Regions from separate parts of the Kitasatospora sp. NPDC088391 genome, predicted to be linked through region 1. Evidence: riboswitches for the same ligand, from Rfam matches in the RefSeq annotation. Region 1 holds a riboswitch; each other region holds the start of a gene.
The links. A riboswitch is a leader RNA that binds a small molecule or an ion and turns the genes downstream of it on or off. The one in region 1 is predicted to bind cobalamin.
Positions count from the first base shown of each region.

Region 2: another riboswitch for cobalamin. It lies ahead of ACIQBJ_RS03310 (prenyltransferase/squalene oxidase repeat-containing protein); the one in region 1 lies ahead of ACIQBJ_RS33605 (HoxN/HupN/NixA family nickel/cobalt transporter).
Region 3: another riboswitch for cobalamin. It lies ahead of ACIQBJ_RS03335 (acyl-CoA thioesterase); the one in region 1 lies ahead of ACIQBJ_RS33605 (HoxN/HupN/NixA family nickel/cobalt transporter).

Region 1 covers NZ_JBIVNB010000018.1:11,926-17,679, forward strand. The annotation lists gene ACIQBJ_RS33590 (Fpg/Nei family DNA glycosylase) at 1-481, shown strand, start outside; gene ACIQBJ_RS33595 (DUF6445 family protein) at 566-1,258, shown strand; gene ACIQBJ_RS33600 (ArsR/SmtB family transcription factor) at 1,277-1,639, opposite strand; cobalamin riboswitch at 1,730-1,941, shown strand; gene ACIQBJ_RS33605 (HoxN/HupN/NixA family nickel/cobalt transporter) at 1,972-3,081, shown strand; gene ACIQBJ_RS33610 (XRE family transcriptional regulator) at 3,185-3,760, shown strand; gene rpmG (50S ribosomal protein L33) at 3,820-3,984, opposite strand; gene ACIQBJ_RS33620 (M24 family metallopeptidase) at 4,114-5,220, shown strand; gene efp (elongation factor P) at 5,291-5,754, shown strand, end outside.
Region 2 covers NZ_JBIVNB010000001.1:773,860-779,492, reverse strand. The annotation lists gene ACIQBJ_RS03320 (CbiQ family ECF transporter T component) at 1-267, opposite strand, end outside; gene ACIQBJ_RS03315 (hypothetical protein) at 264-1,259, opposite strand; gene ACIQBJ_RS03310 (prenyltransferase/squalene oxidase repeat-containing protein) at 1,256-2,851, opposite strand; cobalamin riboswitch at 2,952-3,085, opposite strand; gene metE (5-methyltetrahydropteroyltriglutamate--homocysteine S-methyltransferase) at 3,345-5,633, opposite strand, start outside.
Region 3 covers NZ_JBIVNB010000001.1:780,166-785,919, forward strand. The annotation lists gene ACIQBJ_RS03320 (CbiQ family ECF transporter T component) at 1-215, shown strand, start outside; gene ACIQBJ_RS03325 (ABC transporter ATP-binding protein) at 212-1,855, shown strand; gene ACIQBJ_RS03330 (ECF transporter S component) at 1,852-2,655, shown strand; cobalamin riboswitch at 2,755-2,917, shown strand; gene ACIQBJ_RS03335 (acyl-CoA thioesterase) at 3,084-3,500, shown strand; gene ACIQBJ_RS03340 (2-methylisoborneol synthase) at 3,814-4,800, shown strand; gene ACIQBJ_RS03345 (geranyl diphosphate 2-C-methyltransferase) at 4,813-5,655, shown strand; gene ACIQBJ_RS03350 (hypothetical protein) at 5,683-5,754, opposite strand, start outside.

The sequences.
Region 1 (5,754 bases):
CACCCCGGCCGAGAAGGCCGCCGTCCACCGCCGCCTCGGGCCGGACCCGCTGCGCCCCGGCGAGGCGGGCGACCCGGCCTGGCAGCGGATCTCCCGCAGCGGCAGCACGGTGGCCGCGCTGCTGATGGACCAGAAGGTGCTGGCGGGCGTCGGCAACGTCTACCGCGCCGAGGTGCTGTTCCGGCTCGGCATCGATCCGCACCGCGCGGGCCGCGACCTCACCCGCGCCGAGTGGGACGCGATCTGGGCCGACCTGGTCGCCCTGATGCGCGAGGGCGTCGAGGCCGGCCGGATCGACACCGTCCGGCCCGAGCACACCCCGGAGGCGATGGGCCGCCCGCCCCGGGTGGACGACCACGGCGGCGAGGTCTACGTCTACCGCCGCCAGGACCAGCCCTGCCTGGTCTGCGGCACCCCGGTCCGGACGGAGGAGCTGGCCGCCCGCAACCTGTTCTGGTGCCCCCGCTGCCAGCGGACCTGACGCTCCGTCACGCCGCCAAGCCTTGACGCAAGGTTGACCAGGCCATGGGCGAGGGCCCGGAACGGCGCTCCTATTGTCGGGGCCATGTCCGTTCCTCCGTTCCGCGGCTCCCGCCCCGCCCCGGCGCTGCCCGTCCTGCCGTACCGCAAGCCGACCAGGGGGCGCGACTACTGGGTGCTGGACGACGTCCTGCCCGACCCGGACGCGGTCCGCGCCCGGCACCTGGCCCGCACCGACTGGGACGAGGGCTACCCGCACAAGCCGGAGTCCTGGCCCGGCCTGCGCGCGATGCCCGGCCTGGAGCCGGACGAGCTGGCGCACGTCGAGAAGCTGGTCCGGGACACCGTCGGCGCCGAGCGGATCTGGGCGCTGGACGAGGCCGAGGGCGGCACCTTCAACCACAACTGCGTGCAGGTGGTGGGCGCGGGGGAGAGCGAGCCGCGCCCGCACACCGACTCGCGCTCGCTCTGCCGCTACGCCGCCGTGCTGTACCTCAACCCGGGCGTGCCCAAGCGCTGCGGCACCAGCTTCTACCGGCAGAGCTTCCCCGGCGGCCGGCTCGGCGGCAACAGCGTGGTCGCCCCGCACAACAACCTGGTCGACGCCCTGGGCACCCGCTTCGTGCCGCCGGACTCCTTCACCGAGGACCTGGCCGTCCCGCACCGCTACAACCGGCTGCTGCTCTACACCGCCAACCTGATCCACACCGCGACCGAGTACCACGGCGCGACGCTGGCGGAGAAGCGGATGACCGCGGTCTTCTTCTGGATGGCCTGAACCGCCCCTGACGGCGGGTCAGTCCCGCTCGCCGAGCACCCCGTGCGCCAGCACCTCCGCCACCGCCGGGTCGACCAGCCGGTAGCGCACCACCCGCCCGTCCCGCTCCCCGGCGACCAGTCCGGCGGCCCGCAGCAGGCGCAGCGCCTGCGAGACCGCCGGGTCGCGCATGCCGGTGGCGACCGCGAGGTCGGTGACGGCCAGCGGCCCGGTGCGGTGCAGCGCGAGCAGCAGGGCCAGCCGCCCGGGGTCGGCGAGCAGCGCGAAGCGCTCGGCCCAGGCCCGGACGTGCTCGGCGTCGCCGATCGCGGCGATCGCCTCGCAGACCCGGTGCCCGTCGATGGTGCGCTGTCCGGCGCGGTCCGCGGGTACGAGGTGCATGGCGGTCATTCTGGCACCGCCCGGGAGTGATCTTGGACACCGCGGACACCTGCACGCCTGTGCAGCCTTGCAGCTGTGGGGCCACCGGCCCTACCGTGGGCGGGCCGTGGTGTTCGGGAAGACCGGTGCACTGTGCTCGACGCGGGAGCGTCGTCGCAGGAGTCCGGAGCGGCCCTCGCCACTGTGATCGGGGAGTCGTCGGCCCCCACCTCGCGCCACTGGCCGTTCGCGGCCGGGAAGGCCGGGAGCCGGCGCGCAACACCCCGTCAGCCAGGAGACCGGCCACGGCATCTCACGAAGTGATCCACGAGGTGCTGGAGCGTGATCCGCGGATGACCGCGTCCGAATCGACCCTGCCCGCAGCCGCTGCGGGCTCCCCCCTGCCGTCGTTCCGCTGGCGGCGCGAGGACACCCTGCGCACGGCCGGCCTGATGCTGGTGATCCTGGCCCTGCACGTGGTGGCGTTCGGGACGCTGCTGTTCCTGGTGGCGCCGCACAAGTACCAGGTCGGCACCCAGGTGTTCGGCGTCGGCCTGGGCGTCACCGCGTACACGCTGGGCATGCGGCACGCCTTCGACGCCGACCACATCGCGGTGATCGACAACACCACCCGCAAGCTGATGGCGGACGGCCGCCGCCCGGTCTCGGTGGGCTTCTGGTTCGCCCTCGGGCACTCCTCGATGGTGGTGCTGATGGCCGCGCTGGTGGCCGGCGGCGCGGCGCTCGCGGGCACCCTGATGGACGACGACTCGACCACCCACCAGGTGCTCGGCACCATCGGCACCACCGCCTCCGGGGCCTTCCTGTACCTGATCGCGGCGCTCAACCTGGTGGCGCTGCTGGGCATCTGGCGGGTCTTCCGGGCGATGCGGGCCGGGCAGTACGACGAGGCCGAGCTGGAGAAGCACCTGGCCGCCCGGGGCTTCCTGGCCCGGGTGCTGAACCGGGCCACCCGCTCGATCACCCGGCCCGGCCAGATGTTCCCGGTCGGCATGGTGCTGGGCCTGGGCTTCGACACCGCGACCGAGGTGACCCTGATGGTGATGGCGGGCTCCGGCGCGGCCTCCGGCCTGCCCTGGTACGCGATCGTCTGCCTGCCGCTGCTGTTCGCCGCCGGGATGAGCCTGTTCGACACCCTGGACGGCACGTTCATGAACTTCGCCTACCAGTGGGCGTTCGCCAACCCGGTCCGCAAGGTGTACTACAACCTGACCATCACCGGCCTGTCGATCGCGGTGGCGTTCGTGATCGGCACCATCGAGCTGATCACGGTGCTGCACGACAAGTTCGACCTGGACGACCCCGTCACCGGCTGGATCGCCGGCCTCAGCCTGGACAACGTCGGCTTCGTGATCGTCGGCCTGTTCGTCGTGGTCTGGGCCGCCGCGATCGGCTACTGGCGGATCGCCCGGCGCTCCCGGGCCTTCGCGCAGCTCTCCTGACGCCCCGTCGGCCCGGCCCGCAGTACAGTCGGTGGACCCTTCGACGCCGGCGCGGCCCCGCCCCGGGCACCGCGCCGGCCCGAGCAGAACAGTGGACCCGCCCGTGCCGGACGCCGACCTCGTCACCCAGGCCCTCGCCCGCAACCTCAAGCGCCTGCGCACCGAGCGCGGCCACACCCTGGACGCCCTCGCCGCCCGCTCCGGCGTCAGCCGCGGCATGGTGGTGCAGATCGAACAGGCCCGCACCAACCCCAGCGTCGGCACCGTGGTCCGGCTCGCCGACGCCCTCGGCGTCTCGATCGCCCGGCTGCTCGACTACGACGCCTCCTCCGCCGTCCGGATCGTCCCCGCCGAGGAGGCCGTCCGGCTGTGGACCGGCCCCGCGGGCGGCAGCGGCACCCTGCTGAACGGCGCCGAGGCGCCCGGCCCGCTGGAGCTGTGGTCCTGGCGGCTGGAGCCCGGCGAGGCGCATACCTCCGACCCGCACCCGCCCGGCACCGTCGAGATCGCCCGGGTCGACGAGGGCGTCCTCACCCTCCTCCTGGACGGCCGCGAGCACCGCGTCCCGGCCGGCTCCACCGCCTCCTACGAGGCCGGTGCCGCCCACGGCTACCGCAACGACGGCGCCGCCCCGTGCCTGGTCACCATGGTGGTCTCGGTCCCCCCGCCCGGCGCGTGACGGACCGCGGAGGGGCCCCGGGCACACCGCCCGGGGCCCCTCCGCGGTCCGTCACGTCGTCAGCGGGCCTCGCGGAACTCCACGTGCCGCCCCGCCACCGGGTCGAACTTGCGCAGCACGATCCGGTCCGGGTCGTTGCGGCGGTTCTTCCGCGTCGCGTACGCGAACCCCGTGCCCGCCGTCGACCGGAGCGTGATCACCGGTCGCAGTTCGCTGCGTGCCATCTCGGCCTCCCTCTCCCGGCAACGATTGCCGTTTTCACCAGGCCACAACACGGCCGCCCCGCCGGGCATTCCCCACCCGTCGGCCGGTCCCGACGGGCGCCCCCGGGCCCCCGTTCGTACGCTCGGGACATGTCCGACGCGCACTCCGCCCGACGCGAACGCCTCCGTGAGCACTGCAGCGCCTCCGGGGCCGACGCGGCGCTGATCACGCGCGCCGCCAACGTCCGCTACCTGACCGGCGGCGCGCCCCGCGGTGCCGCGCTGCTGCTCACCCGCGAGCGCGCGCTGCTGGCCCGCCCCGAGCAGCCCGAGCCCGCCGAGCCGGGGGAGTCCCGGCCCGACCCGGAGCTGGCCGCGCTCCCGGTGCCCGCCGAGGCGGACGCCGCGCTCGCCGCCGCCGAGGCCGCCGCCCGGCTGGGGGTGCGCGACCTGGCCGTCGAGGAGCACGACCTGACCGTCGCCCGGTACCGCGAGGCGGCCCGGCTGGCCGACCCGGCCCGGCTGCGCGACCTGGGCCGGGCGGTCGAGCGGCTGCGGGTGGTCAAGGACGAGCACGAGATCGCCGACCTGCGGACCGCCGCCGAGATCGCCGACCAGGCGCTCGGCGAACTGCTCGAATCGATCCTGGTCGGCCGCACCGAGCGGCACCTGGCGATGGAGCTGGAGCGCCGGATGGTCGACCACGGCGCCGACCGGGCCGCCTTCCCGGTCTCGGTCGGCACCGGCAGCCACTCCGGCCTGGAGTGCCACCGGCCCACCGACCGGCGGGTCGAGGAGGGCGACTTCCTCACCGTGGTGCTCGGCGCCCGCTACCGCGGCTACGGCGTCTCCACCGCCCGTACCTTCGTCATCGGCGCCGCCCCCGCCCCCTGGCAGGTCGAGCTGCACCGCCTGGTCTTCCACGCCCAGCGGGCCGCCCGGGAGGCCCTCGGGCCCGGCGTCGAGCAGCACGTCCCGGACGACGCGGCCCGTTCGATCCTCCAGGCCGGGGGCCATGACGGACCGTCCGTCCACGCCCTGGGACACGGCATCGGCCTGGAGATCCGGGAGGCTCCGCGCCTCGGGCCCGCCGACATGGGTAAACTGGACAATCGCGTGCCGGTCACCGTCGGCCCGGGGGTGCACATCCCGGGGCGGGGCGGGGTCCGGATCGAGGACACGCTCGTGGTGCGGCCTCCCGAGGAGGGCGGGCCCGAGCTGCTCACCATCACCACCAAGGAGCTCCTCGCGCTGTGACCGTGGCGGTCCCGGCGGCGCGCCTGCTTGGTGCTCTTTGACAGCGGACATATCAGGAGTTAGTGCGCCCGTGGCTACCACGAACGATCTCAAGAACGGCATGGTCCTCAAGCTGGACGGCGGCAAGCTCTGGACCGTCGTCGAGTTCCAGCACGTCAAGCCCGGCAAGGGCCCGGCCTTCGTGCGCACCAAGCTGAAGGAGGTCCTCTCCGGCAAGGTCGTCGAGAAGACCTTCAACGCGGGCATCAAGGTCGAGACCGCCAACGTCGACAAGCGGACCATGCAGTACTCGTACCGCGACGGCGACGCGTTCATCTTCATGGACATGGACACCTACGACCAGGTCCCGGTCGACTCCAAGACCGTCGGCGACGCCGCCAACTACCTGCTGGAGGGCTTCGAGGCCCTGGTCGCGCAGAACGAGGGCGTCCCGCTGTACGTCGAGCTCCCCGCCGCGGTCGAGCTGGTCATCGCCGAGACCGAGCCGGGCGTCCAGGGCGACCGCTCCACCGGTGGCACCAAGCCCGCCACCCT
Region 2 (5,633 bases), on a different contig from region 1:
GTCGTCCGGCGTCACCCCGGTGGCGAACACGCACCGGAACAGCACCCGGACCGCCACGATCGTCAACGCCAGCCACAGGTAGTACGTGAAGCCGCGCGCCCACGGGGCCTCGGTGCGCCGCGCGGTCACCACGAAGCCCAGCACCGCCAGGACCAGCAGGAGCAGCAGCGGGTTGGTGGTCCGGGACGCCGCCGTGCCCACCGCCAGCGCCCACGCCCACCAGGCCAGCGGATGCAGGTCGCGCGGGACGCGCCGGTCGCCGCTCACTCGCGGTCCGCCCGGTGGCGGCGGCGCACCGCCACCACCGCCGTCGCGGTGCCCAGCGCGGCCACCAGCACCACGCCCGTCACCACCGGGGCGATCGAACCGGAGGAGGAGCGCGGGGCGTCCGCGAGCGGCGCGGCGTCCACCGAGGCGGAGGAGGAGCCGCTCGCGGCGGGGGACGGGGCGTCGGACGGGGACGCCTCCGGCCCCGGGGTGTCGGAAGCGGCGGCCGGGGCGCTGTCCGACGGCTCCGGAGCGGTTCCGGCGGGCGGCGGATCACTCGAACTCCCGCCGCCGGTGGTGCCGTTGCCCGTCCGGGGCGTCGGAGCGGAGGGCCTTCCGCCTCCGCCCGTGCTCCCGGCGGTGCCGCCCCCGCCAGTGCCGCCACCGGACGAACCGCCCGTGCCGCCTCCGTTCGTGCCGCCGGAACTCGACCTGTCCGCATCGGAGTCGAGGGCGCGCACCGAGTCCGGCGAGAAGGACGGGCCGCCCCGGGAGCCGCCGATGTCGGTCTCGCCGAACACCCAGGCGTCGACGCTCCCCGGCAGCGGGTGGTAGCTCATCGCGCCCAACCGGCTGTAGGACCAGGTGTGCTGGCCCGGATCGGCGTGCCAGTACGACCAGTAGGTGGTGGCCGGCGGGGTCAGCACGCACTTCTCCTGCTCGGGCGGCGGGAACTGCTTGCCGCCCTGGTAGCCGCTGTACCCGATCCGGCAGATGAAGCCGGGGCCGTCGTGCTGGGTGCCGGTGGTCTTCCAGCCGCCCTGGTTGAGGAGTTGGTAGCCGGTGGTGGGCGTGCTGCCGCAGGCGCGCAGCACCGGTCCGCCCCAGCGGCCGAAGTCGATCGCCAGTACCACGTTCCGGCTGGTCGTGCACTGGTCCATCGGGAGCGCCTCCGCGTGCGCGGACGACGGGGCGAGGCCGCCGAGCGCCACCGCGAGGACCGCCCCCGCCGCCGCGCCCAGCCGGGCCGGACGGGCGAGCCGCCCGCTCACCGCTCGCCCCCGTCGGCCTTCGTCCGCCGCCGGACGGCGACCAGCACCGCACCGCCGGCCACGGTCAACAGCACGCCGGGAAGGACGAGTTCGAGGGCGTCGGTGCCGGTGGACGCCAGCCCGCCCGCGGAGGGGCCGCTGCCCGTGCCGGGGGAGTCGCCCTGCGAGGGCGTGGACGCGGACGGCGACGGGGAGTCCGACGGGGACGGGGAGCCGGAAGCGGACGGCGGCGCGGACGGGGAGTCCGACGGGGATGCGGACGGGGACGGGGATGCGGAGCCGGATGCGGACGGGGAGCCGGATGCGGACGGGGACGGGGAGCCGGAAGCGGACGGCGACGGCGAGGGCGAGGGCGAGCCGCTGGGCTCCGGGGTGCCGGTGCCCCCGTCCAACCGGTGGCTGAGCGTGCCGAAGGAGCGGCCGGTCACCCCGCCCGCGGCCTGGGCGGCGGCGCGCACGTCGGAGGTGCGCGGGCCGTCGGCGGCGACGGCGAATCCGCCGTCCGGGTTCTGCTGCCCGGCCAGGAACTCGGCGGCCCGGGCGATCCGGGCCGCGTACGTGCCCTGGCGCAGGCTCAGGCACTGGACGGCGAGGGCGGCGGAGTTGACCGAGTTGCCCGCCGAGCCGGGGAAGCCGCCGTCCGGCAGCTGCCGGTCGGCCAGCCAGCCGAGGGCCCGCTCGACGGCCTGCCTGCTCCCCTGGTCGGGCAGCAGGTCGAGGGCCATCGCCGCGATCGCGGTGGAGTCCACGTCCGGCGTGTGGGAGTCGGGGATCAGGCTGGGCCAGGAGCCGTCCGCGTTCTGCAGCCCGCGCAGGTAGGCGATCGCGGGCCCGGCCTGCTCGGCGTGCCCGGCCCGGACCTGGGCGATCACGGCCAGGGACTGGGCGAACACCGACTGCGCCCACTGGTGGTTGCCGGGCCCGTCGCAGCCCGCGTCCGCGTCCGCGTGGTCGCAGACCGTCCCGTCGAGGGCGGCGATCAGGTCGTGCCCGCCGAAGTTCCGCGGGTCGCGGCCGAGGACCTCGGCGAGCAGCGCCTCCTTGCCGATCGAGCCGCCGCCCGCCCACTCGGTGCCGATCGCCGTCCAGTCGTCGACGGACCGGTCGGAGCGGTCCTTGCCCCGCTGGTCCAGGAAGTCGGCGATCCGGCGCAGCGCCGCGTCGTCGGTGCCGGTGGCGGCCAGCGCGAACGCGGTGTCGATGGTCAGGCCGAAGTCGGCGAAGTCGGGGAAGCCCTCGTAGTAGTGGCCGTCGACCAGGCGGGCGGGGTCGGTGAGGTAGCCGCCGGCCCTGGCCAGGTCGGGGGTGCGGGCGGCCCGGGTGCTCGGGTCCGAACTCGCGGACGGGATCGGGTCGTCGCCGCAGGGCTCGGCGGCCGGGGCCGGGACCGGGGTACCGGTGGCGGTCCGGCAGAAGAGGCCCGGTCCGTCGTGCAGCAGGTCGATGCCGGTGGCGCTCGCCGGGCCCGGGCGCCCGAGCAGCAGGGTGCCGGTGGTGGCGGCCGCGACGAGCGTGGCGAGCAGGACGGCGGCCGGGCGGCGGCCGCGACCTCTGGACGGGTGCGTGCTGGTGCTGCTGTGACTGACCCTCACCGGTGACTCCCTGATCGGGTCGCGGCGGGGTGTGACGGGGCAGCGGACGGCGGACGAGCCCCCGTACCGACTGCGTCGTAGTCCGCGACGACGCATGTGGTGCTGACGAACCCTCGCGGCCAGGCATTCCGGCTCCCCCACCGGGCGGGCGGGGTCACGGTTGCGGGTCAGCGCCGGAATCGCACCGGCTTCCCCTGGCTGTCGAGGTGGAAAACCCGCTCATCAGACCATGGTGGCTGAGGGTGCGTCAACGTGGCCGCCCACCGGGCAGGCCGCACCCCGAGCAGCTCGAAGCATGCGCAACTGGTCAACACGACAAGGGAGTTGGTTGCCGGGGCGGACCATGGCGGCAGGGCGGTGTCGGGTACGTCACCTGCCGGCCGCGCGCCACCGGTGCGAGCCGCCCGCCCGATCCGGGCCGCCGCCGCCCCCGACCGCTCCGGCCGGTCCGGGCGGGCGGGCGGTGTGCCCGCCTGCCCGGACCGGTGCCGTGTCAGTCGATCCGCCGGTCCCGCAGTTCCGCGCGCAGGGTGCGGGCGGCGGCGACCAGGCTGTCGATCGAGGCCCGGGTCTCCGGCCAGCCGCGGGTCTTCAACCCGCAGTCGGGGTTGACCCACAGGCGTTCGGCCGGGATCGCCGCCAGCCCGGCCCGCAGCAGGCGCAGCGCCTCCTCGGTGCTCGGCACGCGCGGGGAGTGGATGTCCCACACGCCCGGGCCGACCTCGGCGAGGTAGCCGGCGTCGCCGAGTTCCCGGGCGATCCGCATGTGCGAGCGGGCGGCCTCCAGCGAGATCACGTCCGCGTCCAACTCCTCGATGGCGTGCAGGATGTCGCCGAACTCGGCGTAGCACATGTGGGTGTGCACCTGGGTGTCGGCGCGGACCCCGGAGGTGGTGAGCCGGAACGCGTCGGTCGCCCAGTCGAGGTACGCGGGCCACCCGGCGCGGCGCAGCGGCAGCGTCTCGCGCAGCGCGGGCTCGTCGACCTGGATCACGGCGGCGCCCGCCGCCTCCAGGTCGACGACCTCGTCGCGCAGGGCGAGCGCGACCTGCCGGGCGGTGTCGGCGAGCGGCAGGTCGTCGCGGACGAACGACCAGGCCAGCATGGTGACCGGGCCGGTCAGCATGCCCTTGACCGGGCGGTCGGTGAGGCCCTGCGCGTAGGCGAACCAGTCGACGGTCATCGGCTCCGGACGGGAGATGTCGCCCGCCAGCACCGGCGGCCGCACGTACCGGGTGCCGTAGGACTGCACCCAGCCGTGCCGGGTCGCCAGGTAGCCGGTCAGCTGCTCGGCGAAGTACTGCACCATGTCGTTGCGCTCGGGCTCGCCGTGCACCAGCACGTCCAGCCCGGCCCGCTCCTGGTACGCGACCACCTCGCGGACCTCGGCCTCCATCCGCTTGCGGTAGTCCGCCGCGTCCAGTCGTCCCGCGTTCAACTCGGCCCGGGCGGTGCGCAGTTCGCCGGTCTGTGGGAAGGAGCCGATGGTGGTGGCGGGCAGCAGCGGCAGCTGCAGCCGGGCCCGCTGCGCCGCGGCCCGGACGGCGTACTCGGCGCCCCTGCGGGTGTCGGCGTCGGTGACGGCGGCGGCCCGGGCCCGGACGGCCGGGTCGCGGGTGATCGGGGAGGCGGCGCGGGAGGCCAGGTCGGCCCGGTTGGCGGCGAGTGGGGCGGCGATCGCGGGCGAGCCCTCGCGCAGGGCCCGGGCCAGCAGCGCCGTCTCGGCGGCCTTCTGCCGGGCGAACGCCAGCCAGCGGCCGATCTGCGGGTCGACGTCCCGTTCCGCGGCGGTGTCCAGCGGCACGTGCAGCAGCGAGCAGGACGGGGCGACGTCCACCGTGCCGGCCAGGCCGAGCAGGGTGCCGAGCGTGGTCAGCGAGGCGCCCAGGTCGTTGATCCACACGTTGCGGCCGTCGACCACGCCCGCGACCAGCCGCTTGCCGGGCAGGCCGCCGACGGCCGCCAGGTCGGTCAGGTTCCCGGCCGCCGGGCCGGTGAAGTCCAGCGCCAGGCCGTCCACCGGGGCCTTGGAGAGCGTGATCAGCGCCTCGCCGAGGCGCTCGAAGTACGAGGCGACCAGCAGCTTCGGACGGTCCGTCAGCGCGCCCAGCGCGCGGTAGGCGCGGGCGGTGGCGTTCAGCTCGGCCGGGGTGCGGTCCTGGACGAGCGCGGGTTCGTCCAACTGCACCCACTCGGCGCCCGCCGCCCGCAGGTCGGCCAGCAGTTCGGCGTACACCGGCAGCAGCCGGTCCAGCAGGGTCAGCGGCTCGAAGTCGGCGGGCCCGTCGGGCGCGGGCTTGGCGAGCAGCAGGTAGGTGACCGGGCCGAGCAGCACCGGGCGGGCCCGGTAGCCCTGGCCGAGCGCCTCGCGCAGCTCGCCGACCTGCTTCGCGGAGTGCGCGGAGAACACCGTGTCCGGCCCCAACTCCGGTACGAGGTAGTGGTAGTTGGTGTCGAACCACTTGGTCATCTCCAGCGGCGGCGCCTGCTGGGTGCCGCGCGCCATCGCGAAGTAGCCGTCCAGCGGGTCGGCGTCGAACGCCGCCCGGTGCCGGGGCGGGACCGCGCCGAGCGCGACCGTGGTGTCCAGCACGTGGTCGTACAGCGAGAAGTCGCCGGTGGGGACTTCGGTGATCCCGGCGCCGGCCAGCTGCCGCCAGTTGGCGCAGCGCAGTTCGGCGGCGGTGGAGCGGAGCGCGTCGGCGGTGACGGCGCCCTTCCAGTAGCCCTCGACCGCCTTCTTCAACTCCCGGTTCCCGCCCTGGCGGGGGTATCCGTGGAC
Region 3 (5,754 bases), on a different contig from region 1:
TGCTGTGCGGGTCGGTGGGCTACGACGCGACGGCCCTCAACCCCTCGCTGTACCCGCTGGGTTGGCCGTCCCTGCCGCTCGTCCCGGCACTGGCCCTGCTGCTGGCGGGGGCGGCGGGCGTGCTGGCCCCGCCGCCGGGCCGCCCTCCGGTGGCGGCGTCCGTGCCGTCCCCGCGCCCCCGCCTTGACCGCGAACTCTCCGAGGTGTCCGAGTGATCCGTTTCGACCAGGTCTCCGTGGTGTACCACGGCGCGTCCGAGCCGGTCCTGCGGGATGTCGGACTGACGATCCCGGAGGGCGAGTTGTGCCTGGTGGTGGGCCGGACCGGCGCCGGCAAGTCGACGCTGCTGGGCGCGGTGAACGGCCTGGTGCCGCACTTCACCGGCGGCACCCTGCACGGCCGGGTCACGGTCGACGGCCGGGACACCGCGCACCATCCGCCGCGCGAACTGGCCGACGTGGTGGGCGTGGTGGGGCAGGACCCGCTCGCCGGGTTCACCACCGACACGGTGGAGGAGGAACTCGCCTACGCGATGGAGCAGTTGGCCGTCCCGCCGGAGGTGATGCGCAAGCGCGTCGAGGAGACCCTCGACCTGCTGGGCCTGGCCGACCTGCGGCACCGGGCGCTGCACGAGCTGTCCGGCGGCCAGCAGCAGCGGGTGGCGATCGGCTCGGTGCTGACCGCGCACCCGCGCGTCCTGGTGCTGGACGAGCCGACCTCCGCGCTCGACCCGACGGCAGCCGAGGAGGTGCTGGCCGCCGTCACCCGGCTGGTGCACGACCTGGGCGTGACCGTGCTGCTGGCCGAGCACCGGCTGGAGCGGGTGGTGCAGTACGCGGACAGCGTCGCGTACCTGCCCGGTGACGGCACCGTCCGGTACGGGCCGCCCGCCGAGCTGTTCGCCGCCACCGCGATCGCGCCGCCGGTGGTCGAGCTGGGCCGGCTGGCCGGGTGGCGGCCGCTGCCGCTGTCGGTGCGCGACGCCCGCCGGGCCGCCGGGCCGCTGCGCACACGCCTGGCCGCGCGTCCGGCGCCGCCGGTGCGCGCCTCCCGCGGCCGGAGCGAACGACTGCTGCGCGCGGAGCGGGTCGTGGTCCGGCACGGGCGGCAGGTCGCCGTCCGGGAGGTGTCGCTCGACCTGCGGGCGGGCCAGGTGACCGCGCTGATGGGGCGCAACGGGTCCGGGAAGTCCTCGCTGCTGTGGGCGTTGCAGGGCTCGGGCGCCCGGCAGGGCGGCAGCGTGCTGGTGGGCGGGCGGGACCCGAAGCGGGTGTCGGCCGCGGAGGCGCGGCGGCTGGTCGGGCTGGTCCCGCAGACCCCGTCCGACCTGCTCTACCTGGCCACCGTGGACGCCGAACTCGCCCAGGCCGACCGGGAGTCGGACCCCGCTCCGGGGCGCGGCGCCCGCGTCCTGCTCGACGTCCTCGCCCCCGGCATCCCGGGGCGGCTGCACCCGCGCGACCTGTCGGAGGGCCAGCAGCTGGCCCTCGTGCTGGCCGTCCAGCTCGCCGCCGCCCCGCCCGTCGTCCTGCTGGACGAGCCCACCCGGGGCCTGGACTACCCCGCCAAGGAGGCTCTGACCGGGATCGTCGACCGGCTGGCCGCGGAGGGCCGGGCCGTGGTCGTGGCCACCCACGACGTCGAGTTCGCGGCCGCCGCCGCGGACCGGGTGGTGGTGCTGGCCGAGGGCGAGGTCGTCGCGGACGGCCCGACCCCGGCCGTGATCACCGCCTCGCCGGTGTTCGCCCCGCAGACCGCCAAGGTCCTCGCCCCGCTGCCCTGGCTGACGGTCGGCCAGGTCGCCGCCGCCCTCGCCGGACCGGCCCACGCGCCGGAACCGGAGGCCGGCCGATGACCGCCGACGCCCGGGCCGTCCGCGTCCCGCCGAGGGCCCGGGCCGTGATCGCGTGCGCCGCGTTCGCCGGGCTGACCGCCTTCACCTGGCCGTTCGTCGTGGCGCCGGGCCGGTTCGGGTCCGCGTACGCGCCGCCGCTGATCTTCGGCGCGCTGCTGGTGCTGATCCTGGCGGTGGTGGTCTCGGAGATCGCCTCGGGCGGCATCGACGCGAAGGCGCTGGCCATGCTGGGCGTGCTCTCGGCCGTCAACGCCGGCCTGCGCCCGCTCGGGGCCGGGACGGCCGGGGTGGAGACCGTCTTCTTCCTGCTCGTCCTGGCCGGCCGGGTCTTCGGCCCCGGCTTCGGCTTCACCCTCGGCTGCACCTCCCTGTTCGCGTCCGCGCTGCTGACCGGCGGCGTCGGCCCGTGGATGCCGTACCAGATGTTCGGCTGCGCGTTCGTCGGCCTGGTCGCGGGCCTGCTGCCCCGGCTGGGCGGCCGGGCCGAGGTGCTGATGCTGGCCGGGTACGGGGCGCTGTCCGGCTACCTGTTCGGCTTCCTGCTCAACCTGTCGTTCTGGCCGTTCTCGCTCGACCCGCACAGCTCGATCGCCTACCTGCCCGGCCTGCCGTTCACCGAGCAGTGGCACCGCTACCTGCTGTTCGACCTGGCCACCTCGCTCGGCTGGGACACCGGACGGGCCGTCACCACCGGCCTGGCCGTCCTGATCGCGGGCCCGGCCGTGCTCGCCGTCTTCCGCCGCGCCGCCCGCCGCGCCGCCTTCGAGGCGCCGGTGCGCTTCTCCGCCGCACCCCGGTAGACCGTCCCGGCCTGCCGGGACCCGGCACACCCCGCGCGCCGGGGAGTGCCGGGGTGCACGTAAAGTGGCGATTGCAGCTGGTTCGCCCCGCCCGTTCCGGGCGGACGCGTCGTAAGAGGGAACCCGGTGGGAATCCGGGACTGCCCCGCAGCGGTGAGCGGGAACGACCGCCGTCACAGGCACTGGGGCCCGGCCCCGGGAAGCGACGGCCAGTAGGTGGCCCCCTTCGAGGGGGCCGTGCCCGCGAGTCCGAAGACCTGCCGCTGCCCGCGGACCGCGGTGGTCCGCGGTCTCACCGCGACCCCGAGGGCGGGCGACGGCGACGACGGGCCGCGCCGGCCCGGCCGTTCCCGTCCGCGCACCCGGGTCCGTGAACTCGCGAAGGAGAGTTCCGTGGAGCACGCCGCCCGACCCGGGGGGACCGTCCGATGACGACCACTCCCGCCCCCGCCCGCACCTCGGCCGAGTCCGCCGTCACGCTCGCCCACATCATGAGCGAGCACGACACCAACCTCTACGGGACGGTGCACGGCGGCGTGGTGATGAAGCTGATCGACGACGCGGCCGCCGCGGCCGCCGGCCGCCACGCGGGCGTCCCCGCGGTCACCGCCTCCGTCGAGGGGATGTCCTTCCTCGCCCCCGTCCGGGCCGGCGACCTGCTCACCGTCCACGCCCGGGTCGAACGCGCCGGCCGCACCTCCATGCACGTCTCGGTGGCCGTGACCTCGGAACGCTGGAACCTCACCGGCCCGGTCACCGACGTCGCCACGGCCCGGCTGGTCTTCGTCGCGATCGGCCCCGACAGCCGCCCGCACCCCGTCCCGGCCCTGCGCCCCGGCGGCTGACCCGGCCGGGTGTGCGGTCGTGCCGGACCGGAGGCCGGGAGCCCCCTCGCGGGGCCGCGGAGAAGGGGGCGGGGGTTCAACGACCGCGTACTTTCAACGATTCGTCGGTCGTTCCGCGGGGCCGGGACCCGGCGCGGGGTGAGGTACTGGATGCACGGCGGCCCGCTCTCCGAAGAAGCCGAAGGACCCGGTCGCCCTCTCCGTCGGCTCAGGCACGGCACCCCCTTCTCGCGGCTCGCCCCGCTCGCGGCTCGTCCGGGGCGATGCCGGTGGCCGGTGTCGTCGCGACACGCAGCACGCTCGAGGAGTCCAGGTGACAGTGCCACGCCCCGGGGACCCGATCCCCGGGCTCTACTGCCCGCCCGTCGCCGAACCCGACGCCGCCCTGGTGGCCGAAGTGGACGCCCGGATCGCGGCGTGGGTGAGGAAGGAGGACGTCTGCCCGCCGCAGTGGCAGGAGGGACTGATCGGGTTCGCGGTCGGCCGGGCGGTGGCGTTGCAGTACCCGGACCACGCGAGCATCGACCACCTGATGGCCGCGGCGGAGCTGCTGGCCGCCGAGAACGTCGTCGACGACTGCTACGTCGAGGACTTCGGCGGTTCCCCGGAGGGTCTGGGAGCGCGACTGGTGATCGCCCAGTCCGCCCTGGACCCGGCCCACCTGACCGGCCCGTACCAGGGCGACTGGGAGCGGGGCGTCCAGGGCGACGAGGCGCTGCGCAGCTACCGCACCGCCGTGCGGGACTTCGAGGCGATCGCCACCCCCGCCCAGGCGGACCGGTTCCGGCACGACATGGCCCGCCTGCACCTGGGTTACCTGGCCGAGGCGACCTGGAAGCTCGACGGGCGGGTCCCCGCGGCGTGGGAGTACCTGACCATGCGCCAGTTCAACAACTTCCGCCCCTGCCTGACGATCACCGACGCCGTCGCCGGCTACGAACTGGCCGCCGAGCTCTACGCCCTCCCCGAGGTCCAGGAGGCCGTGGCGCTGGCCTGCAACGCCACCACCATCGTCAACGACCTCTACTCCTACACCAAAGAGCTGGACATGCGGCACCCGCACCTCAACCTGCCGATCGTCCTGGCGGCCGGGACCGGCGACCACCGCGGCGCCTACCTCGGGGCGGTGCAGGTGCACAACGACCTCATGCGCGCCTTCGAGGACGCCGCGGGCCGCCTGCGCGGCCGCCACCACTCGCTCGACCGGTTCCTGGGCGGCCTCACCGCCTGGGTGCTCGGCAACCACCACTGGCACCGGACCAACACCGGCCGCTACACCCTCCCCGACTTCTGGAGCTGAAGGGAACGCCCCATGAGCACCGTTGCCTCCCACAGTCGCTACCAGCAGGACATCGCCGACTACTGGAACGCCGAGGAACGTCCCGTCAACCTGCGTCTGGGCGACGTCGACGGCCTCTACCACCACCACTACGGCGTCGGGGACGTCGACTGGTCGGTCCTGGAGGCGGCGGAGCCCGACCGGGACCAGGCGATCATCAACGAGATGCACCGCCTGGAGACCGCCCAGGCCCACCTGCTCATCAAGCACCTCGGCGCGGTCAGGCCCCAGCAGCGGATCCTGGACGCCGGCTGCGGCCGCGGCGGCACCTCGGTCCTGGCCCACCAGGCCTTCGGCTGCCACGCCGACGGCATCTCGCTCTCCTCCAAGCAGGTCGACTTCGCCAACCGCCGGGCCCGCGAGCTGGGCATCGACGACAAGGTCGCCTACCACGTGGGGAACATGCTGGAGACCGGCTTCGACCCCGGCGCCTACCAGGCGGTCTGGAACAACGAGTCGACCATGTACGTCGACCTGAAGGACCTGTTCGCCGCCCACTCCCGGCTCCTCGCCCGCGGCGGCCGCTACGTGACCGTCACCGGCTGCTACAACGACGTGTACGGGCAGCCGTCCAAGGCGGTCTCCACCATCAACGCGCACTACGAGTGCAACATCCACGCCCGCTCCGAGTACTTCGCGGCGATGGCCGCCAACCGCCTCGTCCCGGTGCACGTGGAGAACCTCACCCCGGCCACCGTCCCGTACTGGGAACTGCGCACCCACTCCTCGGTCACCACCGGCATCGAGGAGGCGTTCCTCAGCTCCTACAAGGACGGCAGTTTCCAGTACCTGCTGATCGCCGCCGACCGCGTCTGACCCTGCGCGGGGGCGGGCGCCCCGCCGTCAGGCGTCGGCCGCGCACAGGCGCCCGGCCCGGGCGAGCAGGCGGCGGGCGGCGGGCTCGCGCCGGTAGGT